DNA from 3 places in the Vibrio sp. 811 genome. Region 1 is predicted to be linked to each of the others. Evidence: predicted binding sites of a transcription regulator. Region 1 holds the regulator's gene; each other region holds the start of a gene.
The links. The regulator CRP, encoded in region 1, controls carbon source genes, mostly activating them, when cyclic AMP is high. The targets are predictions, from matches to a motif close to TGTGANNNNNNTCACA.
Positions count from the first base shown of each region.

Region 2: R7Q46_RS12460 (NupC/NupG family nucleoside CNT transporter) is a predicted target of CRP. The motif match lies at 3,287-3,302, and genes of this name have one in related genera.
Region 3: R7Q46_RS07620 (NupC/NupG family nucleoside CNT transporter) is a predicted target of CRP. The motif match lies at 3,912-3,927, and genes of this name have one in related genera.

Region 1 is NZ_JAWOUB010000031.1:6,601-12,296, reverse strand. It holds gene R7Q46_RS23545 (hydrolase) at 1-703, shown strand, start outside; gene R7Q46_RS23540 (YheU family protein) at 738-950, shown strand; gene R7Q46_RS23535 (phosphoribulokinase) at 1,076-1,945, shown strand; gene crp (cAMP-activated global transcriptional regulator CRP) at 2,186-2,818, shown strand; gene R7Q46_RS23525 (DUF1338 domain-containing protein) at 2,955-3,746, opposite strand; gene astD (succinylglutamate-semialdehyde dehydrogenase) at 3,995-5,452, opposite strand; gene astA (arginine N-succinyltransferase) at 5,481-5,696, opposite strand, start outside.
Region 2 is NZ_JAWOUB010000006.1:228,781-234,476, forward strand. It holds gene R7Q46_RS12445 (diguanylate cyclase) at 1-56, opposite strand, end outside; gene R7Q46_RS12450 (alpha-ketoglutarate-dependent dioxygenase AlkB family protein) at 189-794, shown strand; gene R7Q46_RS12455 (DUF3541 domain-containing protein) at 864-1,952, shown strand; gene R7Q46_RS12460 (NupC/NupG family nucleoside CNT transporter) at 2,007-3,215, opposite strand; tRNA gene R7Q46_RS12465 (tRNA-Leu) at 3,775-3,858, shown strand; gene R7Q46_RS12470 (DUF2913 family protein) at 3,891-4,502, shown strand; gene R7Q46_RS12475 (tryptophanase) at 4,581-5,696, opposite strand, start outside.
Region 3 is NZ_JAWOUB010000003.1:163,938-169,633, reverse strand. It holds gene R7Q46_RS07645 (DNA polymerase III subunit psi) at 73-471, shown strand; gene rimI (ribosomal protein S18-alanine N-acetyltransferase) at 484-939, shown strand; gene prfC (peptide chain release factor 3) at 1,225-2,814, shown strand; gene R7Q46_RS07630 (DUF5363 family protein) at 2,910-3,107, shown strand; gene R7Q46_RS07625 (TatD family hydrolase) at 3,094-3,867, shown strand; gene R7Q46_RS07620 (NupC/NupG family nucleoside CNT transporter) at 4,072-5,355, shown strand.

The DNA of each region.
Region 1 (5,696 bases):
TAAACCAAACAAAAAAGCACGAGCTTACCACTCGGGTGAAGTGACGGATGCTCGTTACTTCCTAGAGCACCTTGAACAACGTTTTCCTGATAATCCCAAAGTTGCAGTTGGTATTTCTCTTGGCGGTAACATGTTGGCGAATTATTTAGCCCAATATAAAGACCACCCTATTTTGAATGCAGCGACTATTATCTCAGCGCCTTTAGACCTAGCGGCGTGTGCGAACCGTATTGAACAAGGCTTTTCGAAAGTGTATCGCCGTTATCTGCTTTCTTCACTGAAACGTAACGCGTTACAAAAGCATCATCTATTGCACGGCGAGCTTGCGCTGTCCTACAACTCAATAAAACGTGTCACAAGATTGTATGAATTCGATGATTTGATCACGGCACCACTGCACGGTTTTAAAGACGCACAAGATTATTACGATCAATGTTCTGGCTTAAGTAAACTACAGCAAATCACGCTACCCACACTGATCATCCATGCCAAAGACGATCCGTTCATGACCGATGATGTGATACCGAAGTTTGTTTTGCCAGATAACATTGATTACCGTCTCTTTGAACACGGTGGCCATGTTGGCTTCCTAACAGGAACGGCGTTAAAACCTAAGTTTTGGTTGGAGGAAGCGCTGCCCGCGTATTACGAAAGTATCGCCGCAGATTACCTTTCTGCTGTATCCAAGCAACGAACGCAGTAAACTAGCCGCTCATCATAAAAGTTATGAGGTATTTATGATCATTCCATGGCAAGACATTGCGCCGGAAACATTGGAAAACTTAATTCGTGAATTCGTCTTACGCGAAGGAACGGATTACGGAACCGTCGAGGTTTCTTTGCAAAACAAAATTGATCAAGTTAAAGCTCAATTGGAAAAAGGTGAAGCGGTTATCGTGTTCTCTGAGCTACACGAAACCGTCGATATTCAACATAAAACAAAATTTTAGACCCTTCACATTTTACCGTATCCCACTCGATGACAAGGTATTGTTACGTGCTATAGTGGGATATCGACCGTGCAGTAGTAACTCTACTGCACATTACAGGTAAGTAATTTTCGACAAGGTTTGTCATGTCAGCTAAACACCCAATTATTGCGGTTACTGGTTCGTCCGGTGCCGGCACGACCACTACATCTGAAGCCTTCCGTAAAATGTTCAATATGATGAACGTTAAACCCGCATGGGTTGAAGGCGATAGCTTCCATCGCTTTACTCGCCCAGAAATGGACATCGAAATTCGCAAAGCCCGCGAGCAAGGTCGACACATTAGCTACTTTGGCCCACAAGCTAATGACTTCCCGGGATTAGAAGAGTTTTTCCGTAAGTTCGGGCATGATGGTACTGGCAGCGTGCGCCGTTATCTGCACACGTTTGACGAAGCGGTTCCCTACAATCAAATGCCAGGCACGTTTACACCGTGGCAAGACTTACCCGAAAACAGCGACGTGCTGTTTTATGAAGGGTTACATGGTGGCGTGGTCGATGGCGATGTTAATGTTGCTCAACATGTGGATTTCTTAATTGGCATGGTGCCGATTGTGAACTTAGAGTGGATCCAAAAATTCGTACGTGACACTCGCGATCGCGGCCATTCGCGTGAAGCGGTAATGGACTCAATCGTGCGATCCATGGACGATTACCTCAACTATATCACTCCGCAGTTTTCTCGTACTCACATCAACTTCCAGCGCGTACCGACCGTTGATACTTCCAACCCACTTAATGCAAAAGGCATCCCTAGTTTGGATGAGAGTTTTGTGGTGATTCGCCTACGCGGTATCAAGAATGTCGACTTCCCATATCTGCTGGCCATGATTGATGGCTCATTCATGTCACGCCACAACACGATTGTCGTGCCCGGCGGTAAGATGAGCTTTGCAATGGAGCTCATAGTTCGGCCTATCCTACAACAGCTCATCGAAACAGGGAAAATTGGCTAAAAACCTGCCTGCGAAGATGTTTACTTTTCATACCGTGATCATGTGCACAGTTTTGCTTACAAAATCTCAATCATGGCACGATTAAAATCAAGAAATCGTTTTCGAAAAAGGATACTATTTCTTACCGAAACACAAGAGAGCTTGCAGCATATAAAAAGTGCTCTTATTCTAGTAGGCCTAATTCAGGCTTAGCTAAAATATGGATAGCGCAAGCGTACCCTGCAGAGGAAGTGAGATATTATGGTTCTAGGTAAACCTCAAACCGACCCAACATTAGAGTGGTTTCTTTCACACTGTCATATTCATAAGTACCCTTCAAAGAGCACGCTAATTCACGCGGGCGAAAAGGCAGAAACTTTGTACTACATCGTTAAAGGTTCTGTTGCGGTTCTTATCAAAGACGAAGAAGGTAAGGAGATGATCCTTTCTTACCTAAACCAAGGAGACTTTATTGGTGAACTTGGTCTATTCGAGGAAGACCAAGAGCGCACAGCTTGGGTTCGTGCTAAATCTCCTTGTGAAGTTGCTGAAATTTCTTTCAAGAAGTTCCGTCAGCTTATCCAAGTAAACCCAGACATCCTAATGCGTCTTTCTGCGCAGATGGCTCGTCGTCTTCAAGTAACTAGCCAAAAAGTGGGTGACCTGGCGTTCCTAGACGTAACTGGTCGTATCGCTCAGACGCTTCTGAACCTTGCAAAACAACCAGACGCAATGACTCATCCAGACGGCATGCAAATCAAGATCACTCGTCAAGAAATCGGTCAAATTGTTGGCTGTTCTCGTGAGACAGTAGGTCGTATTTTGAAGATGCTAGAAGAGCAGAACCTAATCTCTGCTCACGGTAAAACCATCGTGGTTTACGGTACTCGTTAATCTCGAACTAGAGTGACACGAACAAAATTATAAAAGCCACCAATGGCAACATTGGTGGCTTTTTATTTACTCATGACCAAATGAGATAGGGTGCAGCGAACACTAATGAGTAAGCTTAACAGGTTAACCCTAAAACTTAGCCATTCGTGCTTTCAAAGATTTTGTCAGCTGAAGCGGCCACGAAACCTGGGTACAAATCACCATTTTCCATCGGATAGCGCTTAGCAAATTCATAAAACCCGCCAGGGATAATTTCAGTGCCTTCGCTAAAACGAACCGCTACTTTATCTGCCATGGTCGATGACTGCTCTAGCAACACCTCAGGAGTGCCCTTCACTTCACCACCATTTTCATTAATGGTAAACCCAGCGGTACGCAGATGATTGTTTACCTGCTTCACTTCTTCATATTCATTGAGCTGGTTAACGCTCACCGTGAAGTGGTTTGCTCCGTAACCATGCGCCGCAAGCCAAGATGCGTACTCACTTTCTTTAGCCAACGTTTGGTAATCAGCAAAGCTTAAATCCCACAAGCGTCCACCATGTAAGAATGCGCTATCGTTCAGCTTGTCAGCATCGACTTGTGCCACCAAATTTTTCACAATCTCTTGTAGCTCAGACGAGCACTCTTCAACTTTTAGCTCACTAATAAATACTTTAGGTTGCTTCGGATCTGGGTGCTCATAGTGCTTAGCAACCAGCTTTTTGCTTTCGAAAACGTAATCACCACACGCCTTGTAACCAATAGCTACAAATGGCTTAGCTAGAGTTTCAATACCAAGAGGCGCGATATTGAAGGTACGTAAAGCTATATGATCATTAATCAGAGGCTCATCTTCTTGAAGCAGCTGATGCACTTTAGCAGCCGAAGGGCAAAGACGTTGAATGTAATCTTGCCATAGCGATTCAAATAACACATCGGGCGTCATAACGACTCCTTGTTACGAGATGTAGAGTTTAAAGGTAAGCGGAAGTTGGCTGCTCGTTCACCACAAGAGTTGTCCAGAATAATGAACGAGCAACCATCAACCTGTGACGGTAAATGCCAGTCAGTCAACACGCTTTTCCGAGTCTTTGCTCACTTTTCGTGTTCTGCCAACGATCACTACAACCCATACCTAAATGATGCGCCGGCAGGGTGAGCCGCAATGCATAGTTGCGACTCTATAATAAAAACTTATAGCGCTACACCTGGACTCAATGTTGCAGGCAAGACAGTTTCTTGACCTTCCATTGATGCCATTGGGTACGCACAGTAATCTGCTGCGTAGTAAGCGCTTGGGCGCAAGTTACCCGACGCCCCCGGACCACCAAATGGCGCATCACCGCTTGCACCAGTGAGCTGGCGGTTACGGTTCACGATACCTGCACGAATGTGGTCAACGAAGTATTCCCATTCTTGGTCGTCGGTTGAGACCAAACCAGCAGATAAGCCAAAGCGCGTATCGTTTGCTAGCGCCACGGCTTTGTCTAACCCTTCGTAACGCACCACTTGCAGAAGTGGGCCGAAGTATTCTTCATCTGGTAACTCAGCAATGTTCGTTACATCAATGATGCCTGGAGAAACAAACGCCGCCTCTCCAGCTTTCGCTTCAATCAAGCTTTCACCGCCAAGAGACTGTAGATTAGCTTGTGCATCAAGAATAAACTTGGCTGCCGCGACCGAAATTTGCGGTCCCATAAATGGCGCAGGTTCTGCAAATGGTTGGTCTACGCGAATATTGCGTGTCGCTTCGACGAGCTTGGTGATAAGCGCATCGCCTTTTTCACCCAATGGTACATACAAACGACGAGCACACGTACAACGCTGCCCAGCACTGATAAACGCTGACTGGATGATGGTATAAACCGTGGCATCCAAATCACCATATTTATCAGAGATCACCATAGGGTTATTACCACCCATTTCTAGTGCGAGCATCTTGCCCGGTTGACCCGCAAATTGACGGTGTAATACATGCCCCGTATTCGCGCTACCCGTAAACAGTACGCCATCAATGCCTTTTGCGTCAGCTAGGGCGATACCAGTTTCTTTCGCGCCTTGAACAAGGTTAATCACGCCTTTCGGCAGACCGGCTTCTTCCCATAGCTTCATTGCCAATTCACCCGTCCATGGCGTTTGCTCAGACGGTTTGAAGACTACCGTGTTACCAGCCAGTAGCGCAGGCACAATGTGACCATTTGGTAGGTGGCCTGGGAAGTTGTAAGGACCAAACACCGCCATCACGCCCAATGGGCGGTGGCGCAATACGATTTGGTTGCCTGCTGATTCACGGCTCGCCTCACCAGTGCGGTCATGATAAGCGCGAATCGAAATGGCAATTTTACCTGCCATGGCTGCTGCTTCAGTGCGCGTTTCCCAAATCGGCTTACCGGTTTCTTTGGCAATCACTTCGGCGATTTTTTCGCTGTTCTCTTTTACTTTCTCCGCAAAAGCCAACACGATTGCCTCACGCTCTGAAAATGGACGCTTTTTCCAGTCAATAAACGCTTCACGCGCTGCAGATACCGCCTGGTTCACCTGCTCTGCCGTTGCACCTTTGCCTTGCCAGAACACTTCTTGGTTGTACGGCGACAGAGACGTAAATGCTTCACCCTGACCTTGTACCCATTCACCTGCAATCCAATGTGTCATTGTTTCTATCCTTAAATTCTGTCGTCTGTTACTGCGGAAGAAGGCGGACGAAATCCCCTTCTTCAACCGAAAGTGCATCCGCAACGTCTGGTGCAATCATCACGCTTTGTGTTTCTGCGTCATACGCCGCTTTAGTGACTGTCGCACGGAAGTTCTCGAAAGATGAATTACACATCAAGAAGTCTTGTGTGCTGGAATGTTCAGAGATTTTGACTTGCGCGCGGAATGAATGACGTACCGACTC
Region 2 (5,696 bases), on a different contig from region 1:
AAAAAGGTGAGGAAGAACAATGCAAAATAGCATCGCTTTCTGGGTAAATAACGCATTTTCTCCCCACAACTCGTATACAACTACGAGATTTTTTATTTATTGTTAAAATTCTTATTATCACAAGAATAACCAATCATAATCAGAAAGGTAACAGTGATTGACAACTTTTATGTTTTAGGTGTGAGATGATGCATCAACAAGGCGATTTATTTGGCGGCGATCTATGGCAAGAAGTAGAAAGAGGAAAACTTTATTATGATCCTCATTTTCTTAGCCATCTTGAGGCGGATAATTACTTTGACCAACTTCGAAAAACACTGCCATGGCACCAAGAACACATTACTATGTTCGGCAAGTCAGTACTTCAACCTCGCTTACAAGCGTGGCACGGTGATGCAGCATATACTTACTCAGGCTTAACCATGCAGCCTCACCCTTGGACTCCTGAGTTAACTCAGCTCAAAGTGCGTTGTGAATCAGTTGCTGATGTCACTTTTAATTCTGTTCTCGCTAACTTATATCGACACGGCCAAGACTCAATGGGCTGGCACCAAGATAATGAACCAGAGTTAGGTAGAAACCCTGTTATCGCATCTTTGAACTTAGGTGAAACACGTCGATTTTTGCTTAGAAATTTACATTGTAAAACTGAGATTGAATACGAGCTTTCTCACGGCTCCTTACTGATTATGGCTGGCGAGCTACAGCATCACTGGAAGCACTGCGTACCAAAAACCGCGAAAACCAAAGATGAACGTATCAACCTGACTTTTAGGCAAATTTTTAACTATTGACTCAGCTTTTACATTCTCAATTAATATTGATGGTAGGTTTAGGTTCAGGACTTCATAGGGAATGGATTTATGCGTATTAAACCTCTTAGCTTAGCGGTCTTACTCTCTTGCTCACTTACCTTTGCAGCTCAGGCATCACAGGAAGAGGTACCGCTTCTCGATAATACTCAATCAGCGCAGTTGATTCGTAGTACCTACGAACAGGAACTGTTCACTTTCCCGGCGTTTAAAGAGGGCCATTTTGGCTTACGCATGTACCGCCAAACATTAGATGAGAAATATCACGCTGCCATTTGGACCGACATGGCACAAGTAGCCAGCCGGTTAAACCAATTTGCTAATGAAGTTGTTGAACCAGAAGACATCATTCTCTATTCATCTCAAAGGCTGACCACGTATCAAGAGAAAGAAACCGAACGAGGGCAGCGACGCTATACCGTGACTAAACACCATCCTGAGTACCTTTATCTTGGTGTGGATTTGCTTGGCGCAATGGCAAGAGCAAACGAATACGGCCTAAAGCATAAACAAGACAAAACGCTGAGAAAAATTATTAGGCGCTACGATTTCTCGCGTTACGTTACTGACAAAGAGATGATAGAAGCATGGGCAGCTCAGCTTGCAAACCAAGTCTACTGGCTTCGTCAGTTAGGAGAGCAAGATGTGGTCGAGGAATTCACTCAAACCTTCCGTGACACCTACCCCGACGATAAAGATAAGATGCTTTCAGCTCAGCAGTATTGGAACAAACTCTATGGTATGACGCACATCATCTTTGCCGATTCACAGTATTATCAGGAGCGAGTAAGCGAGAAGAAACACCAATGGATTTATGATTACTTTCGCAACAACATCGACACTATCCTACTGCGCGCCAAAGAAGACGTGATTGCGGAAGTCGGCATTTCGTTTTTGTTAGCAGGCTTGGACCATGATCCGGTCGTAAAGAAAACCCGCCAAGCCATTCGTCACGCAATCAACGCAGAAAAAGGGATGATTCCGTCGGTCGACGGTAACTTTGATCTCAAGTACGGCGAACACCGTAACGTACTAGCCATCATGCTGCTCGATTGGAAAGGGGTACATAAAGCGCCAACTTATCAAGAGCACCCAGAGGCTTTTAAATCGATACCTTACGGCTTAATGCCCAAGCCTTAGAAATAACAAAACCCGCCATTTAGGCGGGTTTTTAGTGTGTATCTTCAATCTAAATTAGAGCGAGATAAAAATGCCCGCTAAGCACGCACTCATCAGGTTAGCGAGTGTACCAGCAGCAACCGCTTTTAGGCCTAGACTTGCAACATCTTTGCGGCGCTCAGGTGCCATCACGCCGATAGAACCCAACTGAATCGCAATTGAGCCAATGTTCGCAAAACCACACAACGCAAAAGTGATAATAATTTGAGTATGCTCAGACAGTGTCGCTTTGTGCTGCACAAAATCGATAAACGCAACAAACTCATTCATCACCACTTTCTGACCAATGTATGAACCCGCAGCTAGAATTTCGTGGCTTGGCACACCAATCAACCATGCGAGAGGTGCAAACAAATAACCAAAAATCGCTTGTAGCGTTACGCCAGAGAAACCAAGTATCTCACCCAAGTTTTCTAGCCCCGTGTTCACCATCGCGATAACACTCACGAAAGCGATAAGCATGGTACCAACAGCAACGGCAACTTTCATACCGCCCATGGCACCGCTTGCTAGCGCATCAATTACGTTGCTTTCTTCTGATTTATCTAGCTCAATATTGTTGTAATCGCTTGGCGTTTGACGCTCAGGAACGATGATTTTTGCCATCATCAAACTACCTGGTGCTGCCATAAAGCTTGCCGCGATCAAGTATTTGAGGTCGACCCCCAAACCAGCATAACCACCAAGCACACTGCCCGCCACTGAAGCCATACCACCAGCCATCACAGCAAACAGTTCAGAGCGAGTCATGTTAGAAAGAAATGGACGAATAAGAAGTGGTGACTCGCCTTGAGATAAGAAAATATTCCCTGTTGCAACCAAAGACTCTGCTTTACTCGTACCCAAGAACTTCTGGATAGCGCCGCCAATAAATTGAATCACTTTTTGCATAATGCCCAAATAGTAAAGGGCGGAGATAAGAGCACTGAAGAAGATGATGATAGGAAGGACACGAATAGCGAAGATAAAGCCAGAAGAAGCGAGGTCACCAAAGAGGAATTTAATCCCTTCATCAGCAAAGCTGAGTAGCCCCGCGACACCATTACTTAAACTCGCCAGCGCCGCTTGACCCAACGGGAAATAGAGCACCAAAGCAGCAAACCCCATTTGTAGCATCAAGGCGCGAGATACAGTTTTCCAATTAATGGAAGAACGACCCTCAGAAAGTAGGAAAGCACAACCTAGCAGTGCAACAATACCAAATAGACTAAATAGAACACTCATGAGCTGGACCTACTAAACGTTGAAAAAGAAAAAAGAGCCAAAGGAATTGGCAGAAGAAAGGGACAACGCAGCGAGTGATAACTCACTTTTAGATCCAGAATGTAGACAGAACGAATAGTTCGACATCTTATTTTTACCTTATACAAGCAATTGAACGTAGCTGGTCCGGTCCGTGGGGTCATTCACTGCTGGCGAGCATGTTGCTTGGCCTGCTCCATGTGACGGCTTGTATGGGTAAGGGTCCTGAACAACTAAACCCTAATTCCCGCTTAAACGGGACGCAAGTATAGCCAACAAAAAGAGATATTCATCACATTTATTTACGCAAACGTTCAAGCGTTCAAAATTTAGGCAAAAGTACTCTTTTGTCGTCATACCATTAATAAAAGTAAGGGCATAAGGATAGGCGTTGATGGTAAAAAACATAAAAGTGACCAATAAATATGCAATCAAACTCGAAAGAGCCAAAATTCGTCATTTTGCTCTCGCCAACAGGTGGATTTTGGTTATAATTCGCGTTGCTTCTTTCGAGGCCTCTGAGTATTCAGAGCATCATGATGCCGAGATGGTGAAATTGGTAGACACGCTAGCATGAGGTGCTAGTGCCTTTGGTGTGAGGGTTCGAGTCCCTCTCTCGGCACCATTATCCTTCTTCCCTAATTTTGTTCGAGTGTAATGCAAAGTTCTAAGCAGGCAAGACAGTCTACAGATGCTAACCAACTTCTGAGTGAGCTTGCGGTTCACGCTTTATTACACCTGCACTTTAAAATTCACGCGTCCTCGCATGGCCTCTCCCTTAAAGAACGTAATGACTTACTTCAGAAATGGCTGAAACCAAAACTGAAGAGTAATCGCTATAAGCTGATTAAAAAGCCGTTAAAATCTTTGACTCAGCAGGCAAAAGGTGAGAACGGAAATCTGGAAGAATTACTCGAGCGCTGCGTCGGTGCAGACAAACCCAGAAATCCTCAACCCGATCTAGATAGCTACTTGCTGCTGATCAACGAGATTGAGAAGAAACTGGGGACTACCGTGTTATTATCGCGACCGGAAGACGTCGACTTATCTCACGACCAACACGGCTGTTTGCTGTGTGTGCTTTCTGAGAACTTAAATCAGCACTTCGATGATAATAACGCCCTAATCGCTCCTATTTCGATGCTGTTCCGCGGACCAATGAGTCAACGCTCACTTTTCCTTGGCAGCATTTACGCCAGTGGTACCTTCAATTATGAAGTGCAGTATCAAGACGACCAGTTCGTTCGCATCACATTAGAGTTAGCGTAACTGTAACGCTAAGAAATAAACGAATCGAAAAAGGCCGTGAAACTCGCGGCCTTTTGCTTATCTAGATTTAAACTTGAGTTAATCGATCTCTTTAAATCGAGCAGTAAAGTGGCGCAGCACTGGTGGCTCGTACTCGAAAGTGAGCCCTTTTAACTCATGTGCACGATTTTTCAGTTCGATAATCGCATCCGCAATGTAATCCATATGATCGTTTGTGTAGACACGACGTGGAATGGTCAAACGCATCAACTCAAGCTCTGACGCTTTTTGTTTACCCGTTTCCGGATCTCGACCAAGCAGCAACGATCCTATCTCTACTGCTCGAATACCCGCTTCCAAGTACAAAGCATTACACAATACCTGCGCAGGAAACTGATCCGCTGGAATATGTGGCAAAATCTTAGCGGCATCCACAAACACCGCATGACCACCCGTTGGGTATTGAATCGGAATACCGCCTTCACGTAAGCGCTCACCTAAGTATTGAACTTGGCTAATTCTATAGTGAAGAAAATCCTCATCCGCGGCTTCATACAAACCGCGAGCGAGCGCTTCCATATCACGCCCAGCCATGCCGCCGTATGTCACAAATCCTTCCATGGGTACGCAGCGCGTCTGCACCGCCTGGAACAACTCCTTATGATCACGAATACAACACATGCCACCAATGTTTACCATCGGGTCTTTCTTAGCTGACATGGTGAGCATATCACCGTACTGGTACATCTCACGGATGATTTCCAGAATCGATTTATTCTCGTAACCCGCTTCACGCTGCTTGATAAAGTAAGCGTTCTCACAGTAACGAGCCGAGTCAATCACCACTGGAATATCGTACTTGGTTGCAATCTCGTACACACTGCGCATGTTTTCCATCGACACAGGCTGACCACCGGAGCTATTACAAGTAATCGTGGTGATAATTGCACAGATGTTATGCGAACCGTGCGCTTCAATTGTTGCCACCAGCTTATCGATATCAAAATTGCCCTTCCAATCATAAGGCGTAGTGGTGTCGAATGCTTCTTCCGTTACCACGTTAATCGCTTTACCGCCATTGAGTTCAATGTGACCCGCTGTGGTATCAAAATGGTAGTTCGAGATAAATACTGGCGTTTCGCCACCACGCACCTGACGCATACGCTCAATCAAAGCGGGGAACAAAATTTGCTCGGCACCACGCCCTTGGTGTGC
Region 3 (5,696 bases), on a different contig from region 1:
GTTCCTTGAAGTCCTTTAGGTATAATCGCGATAATTTGATAGGATTGCCCTCGTTCAAATAGGTGACGGAAAATGTCAATTAACGAGAAACAGTATTTACGTGAAATGGGGATCAGCACATGGGAGCTGGTACACCCTGAAAGACTGGAAGGCTATCAATCGCCATTATTGGATTTGCAAAGTTCATGTAAACTCCTATTGGTATCGCCAATATGTCCAGAAAACGAGACGGCATTGATGTTTGAGCGCGTATTAAAAAGCATTAAGCTCACGCTTGATGATGCGCTATACCTAGAGCCTGAGCGCTTATCCATGCTGGGTGAACATCAGCTAGAGTGGGTGTGGTTTGCAGGCTGTGAGGCTGATCAAAGCATCAAGGCAAAGCACCTGACCTCGCCACTATTACAAGATATTGATGGTAATAACGAACAGCGCCGCGCATTGTGGCAACAAATCTGTTCGTACTCTTAACGGAGCTAATGCGTGACAATTGAAATTACGCCGATGCGTGCAGAGCACCTCGACCAAGTTTGGCAAATCGAGCAGCAAGCACATTCTCACCCTTGGGCCGAATCTTTGGTTCGTGACTTATCCAGTCGCGGTGCTTGCCATCATGTGATGCTGGAAGGCTCTCAAGTGGTTGGTTACTTCTATGGACAGAATATTGTTGGAGAAGTGACACTATTAAATATTGCAGTAGCGCCTTCTCAACAGGGCAGAGGGCTAGGGCAAAAATTGCTGGACGCGTTTATTGAACACTGTGAACAAGCCAAAGCAGAGAGTGCTTGGTTAGAAGTGCGTGAAAGTAATCACCCAGCTATCCATATTTATGAGCAAGCAGGTTTTAATGAAGTGGACCGTCGTTACAACTATTACCCAGCTAAATCGGGAAATGGTAAGGAAGACGCCATTATCATGAGTTACTTATTTTTGAGTTAGTTTTAGGCCGTTACTAATTACCTCATCAACACTTATGCTTTAAATGCGTATCCGGATTCGAGGCTTTTGAATATGTAATAATAATTTTTTGAATTTTTACATCTCTTTGTGTGGAGCTGGCTTTCCCTTGTTAGTTGCAGGTAAAGGCTGGTGAGCCGAGTAAATTCAGCTCATGTCTTTCCAGTTTGCTAGCACAGCGATAATAAGCGAGAATACCGCACAATATCGAATAGTAGATATGCTTGCCTATTTTGTGAGCATGAAAGTAATTTAGAAGATTAACTAATGTCAAATCCCCTTTTTTTAGGCGAAGTGTCTAAGCGCAGAACGTTCGCTATTATTTCTCACCCGGATGCGGGTAAAACCACCATTACTGAAAAAGTCCTTTTATTCGGAAACGCGATCCAAAAAGCAGGTACGGTTAAAGGTCGTGGTAACGCACAGCACGCAAAATCAGACTGGATGGAAATGGAAAAAGAACGTGGTATCTCGGTAACCACTTCTGTAATGCAGTTCCCTTACAATGACTGTCTGGTAAACCTACTTGATACGCCTGGACACGAAGACTTCTCGGAAGATACATACCGTACGTTAACGGCAGTAGACTCGTGTTTGATGGTTATCGATGCGGCGAAAGGTGTCGAGGATCGTACACGTAAGCTGATGGAAGTAACGCGTCTGCGTGACACGCCAATCGTAACCTTCATGAACAAACTTGACCGTGACGTTCGTGATCCAATGGAAGTATTGGACGAGGTAGAAAACGAGTTGGGCATGATGTGTGCGCCAATTACATGGCCAATCGGCTGTGGTAAAGAATTTAAAGGTGTGTACCACATTCACCGTGATGAAACGATTTTATACGAATCAGGTCACGGTCATGAGATTCAAGAAGTTCGAATCATCAAAGGTCTCGATAACCCAGAGCTTGATGAAAAAGTTGGTGCAGGCCTTGCGGAAAGTGTTCGAGAAGAGCTTGAGCTTGTTATGGGTGCTTGCCCTGAGTTTGATTTGGAAATGTTCCTAACAGGTGATCTGACGCCAGTTTACTTCGGTACTGCATTAGGTAACTTTGGTGTGGATCATATGCTAGACGGTCTAACTGAATGGGCTCCAGCGCCGAAAACTCGTCAAGCGGTTGAACGTGAAGTTGAAGCGACTGAAGAGAAGTTCTCTGGTTTCGTATTTAAGATCCAAGCGAACATGGACCCAAAACACCGCGACCGTATCGCATTCATGCGTATTGTATCTGGCACTTACACGCAAGGTATGAAGATGAACCACGTTCGTCTTGGCAAGCAAGTGAGTATCTCTGATGCAGTAACCTTTATGGCTGGTGACCGTGCACGTGCAGAACACGCTTACGCCGGTGACATCATTGGTCTACATAACCACGGCACTATTCAGATTGGTGATACCTTTACTCAAGGTGAATCACTGAAGTTCTCTGGTATTCCGAACTTCGCTCCGGAACTATTCCGTCGTATTCGCCTGAAAGATCCACTAAAGCAGAAGCAGCTTCTCAAAGGTTTGGTTCAGCTATCAGAAGAAGGTGCGGTACAGGTATTCCGTCCTCTACAGAACAACGATCTGATCGTTGGTGCCGTTGGTGTACTTCAGTTTGATGTTGTTGTGGCTCGTTTGAAGTCTGAGTATAACGTTGAAGCGATTTATGAAGGCATTAACGTTGCAACTGCGCGTTGGGTTGAGTGTGGTGATGCGAAGAAACTGGATGAGTTCCAACGCAAGAATCAAGCGAACTTAGCATTGGATGGTGGTGATAACCTAACGTATATCGCTCCAACAATGGTTAACTTAAACTTAGCGAAAGAGCGTTTCCCTGACGTTGATTTCCGTGCGACGCGTGAGCACTAATTTGGCGCGGTTAGGGTAAGCCGTAACGCAAACTAGATTTTAAAACGCCCTTGGCTATAAACTTAGCCAAGGGCGTTTTTATATAAGGATAAGATATGAATTGGTTTAAACGTGGGCTAAAGCGTTACGACAACTGGTGTAAAGAGATGGGGCTAACTCCCGATCAGAAACGCAGTTGTGTCCCATATCGAAAAGACCCTGCCCATCAAACTAAAGAGAAGAGTGAAGCCCAACCATCCTCTGGTTTTCTGCCCGCAGATACAGATAAAAAGCGTCAAGATGAAGCTCTTTGATACGCACTGCCACTTTGATTTTGATGTGTTTCAAGATGACTTTGCGCATCAACTTGAGCTTGCTCAAACGCAAGGCGTCGCAAGAATTTTGATTCCTTCCGTCGGTCCGCAAAACTGGGCTCGTATTCAAACTTTGGCAGAGCAACATACCAATTTGTATTATGCGCTCGGCTTTCATCCGTATTTTCTTGAAGATAACGTTGAGCAGAACCTTACAGAGCTAGAAGGCTATCTAAATCAAAAAGGGCAGCAGTGCGTGGCAATAGGAGAGTGTGGTTTAGATTTTGCCATTGATGTTGATCCACAGTTGCAAGAAAAGATACTTGAAGTTCAATTTGAGCTGGCTAGACGCTTCGAACTCCCAGTTATTTTACATAGCCGAAAAGCGCACAATCGCCTCATTCAAATGGTGAAAGCGGCGAATCTCCCTAGAGGTGGTGTGCTACACGCTTTTTCTGGGAGTTATCAGCAAGCCATGGAGTGGGTCAAATTAGGTTTTTTTATCGGTGTAGGAGGAACGATTACCTACCCAAGAGCCAAGAAAACACGCGACGCAATTCAAAAATTACCACTCGAAAACCTAGTAATCGAAACAGACGCACCAGATATGCCTATACTTGGATATCAAGGGGAGTCAAATCACCCAGCCAAACTCATTCACGTCTTTAATGAGCTCGTAGAGTTGCATAACGGCCGAAAGCAATCGATTGCCTCTCAACTGTGGAAAAATAGCAATTTTGCTTTCTCGATATGTGAATAAAATCTAAAGATGTGGTTTGAAATCGAAAACGTTTTCCTGCTTATTGTGAATTAACTCACAAAGCTGGTTGAATCAATCATGAATCTTATAGGAAAGTGTGAGGCTGGCATTACTTTAATTGATTCTGCATGAGTATAATTGCCCCCGCTTTATAGCTCCATTTTGTAACACGCCAATAAATAACTTATAAGGAAGTCATAAACTATGAGCCTGTTTATGAGCCTAATCGGTATGGTAGTGCTTCTTGCGATTGCAGTGGCATTTTCTAACAACCGAAAAGCTATCAACTTTAGAACTGTGGGTGGCGCATTCGCTATCCAATTCGCATTAGGTGCATTTGTTCTGTATGTACCTTGGGGCCGTGATCTACTAAACGGTTTCTCTTCAGGTGTTTCTAACGTTATCAACTACGGTAACGATGGTTCATCATTCCTGTTCGGTGGTCTTGTTTCTGACAAGATGTTCGAAGTATTCGGCGGCGGCGGTTTCATCTTCGCATTCCGTGTTCTTCCTACACTGATCTTCTTCTCTGCACTGATTTCAGTTCTTTACTACATTGGCGTTATGCAATGGGTTATCAAGATTCTTGGTGGCGCACTACAAAAAGCGCTAGGCACTTCGCGTGCGGAATCAATGTCAGCAGCAGCTAACATTTTCGTAGGTCAAACTGAGGCACCTCTAGTTGTTCGTCCATTCGTTCCAAAAATGACTCAATCAGAGCTATTCGCGGTAATGTGTGGTGGTCTAGCTTCTGTTGCTGGTGGTGTACTAGCTGGTTACGCATCTATGGGTGTTCCACTAGAGTACCTAGTTGCGGCATCATTCATGGCAGCACCAGGTGGTCTACTGTTCGCTAAAATCCTTCACCCTGAGACTGACCAGCCTCACGAAAGTATCGAAGAAGCGATGGACGGCGGTGACGACAAACCAGTTAACGTAATCGACGCAGCTGCGGGCGGTGCGGCTTCTGGTCTACAACTTGCGCTTAACGTAGGTGCAATGCTAATCGCATTCGTTGGTCTAATCGCGCTAATCAACGGTATGCTAGGTGGCATCGGTGGTTGGTTCGGCATGCCAGAACTAACACTAGAGCTAATCCTAGGTTACGCGTTCTCTCCACTAGCATTCCTAATCGGTGTTCCATGGGCAGAAGCTGTAACAGCTGGTTCATTCATCGGTCAGAAAATCGTAGTGAACGAATTCGTTGCTTACTTGAACTTCACACCATACCTAGGTGAAAACGCTCAAGTAATCGCGGCAACTGGTGAAGTAATGTCTGAGAAGACAACAGCTATCATCTCATTCGCACTATGTGGTTTCGCGAACCTTTCTTCTATCGCGATTCTACTTGGTGGTCTAGGTAGCCTTGCACCAAACCGTCGTAGTGACATCGCTCGCATGGGTGTTAAAGCAGTTCTTGCAGGTACGTTGTCTAACCTTATGGCAGCGACAATTGCAGGCTTCTGCTTAAGCCTTGCAGCACTATAATTAGAATCGGTTCTTAATATATAGACGCCGTTTTACATCATGCCCTGTAGCAAGAGATTGCTGCGGGGCATTTTTCGTTTTTCGGGCTCCAAAATTTCATCGGGTGTTTGCCTTAGTCGAGGTATTACGCAGTCAATGGAATAGGGGCTAGGAAATTTTGAGATACAAACCGTTTGCGCTCTATTTGGTGCTACAGTTTTGCGGTGAAACTCTATAATGTATTAATCACAGGATAGTGGTTAAGCTTGATTCTTAATCACGTAATGAATATTACATAATCGATGGGCAAATGAATTGCCCTGCAATATCAGATCTAATAGGCGTTTTGCTTTGTGATGTGA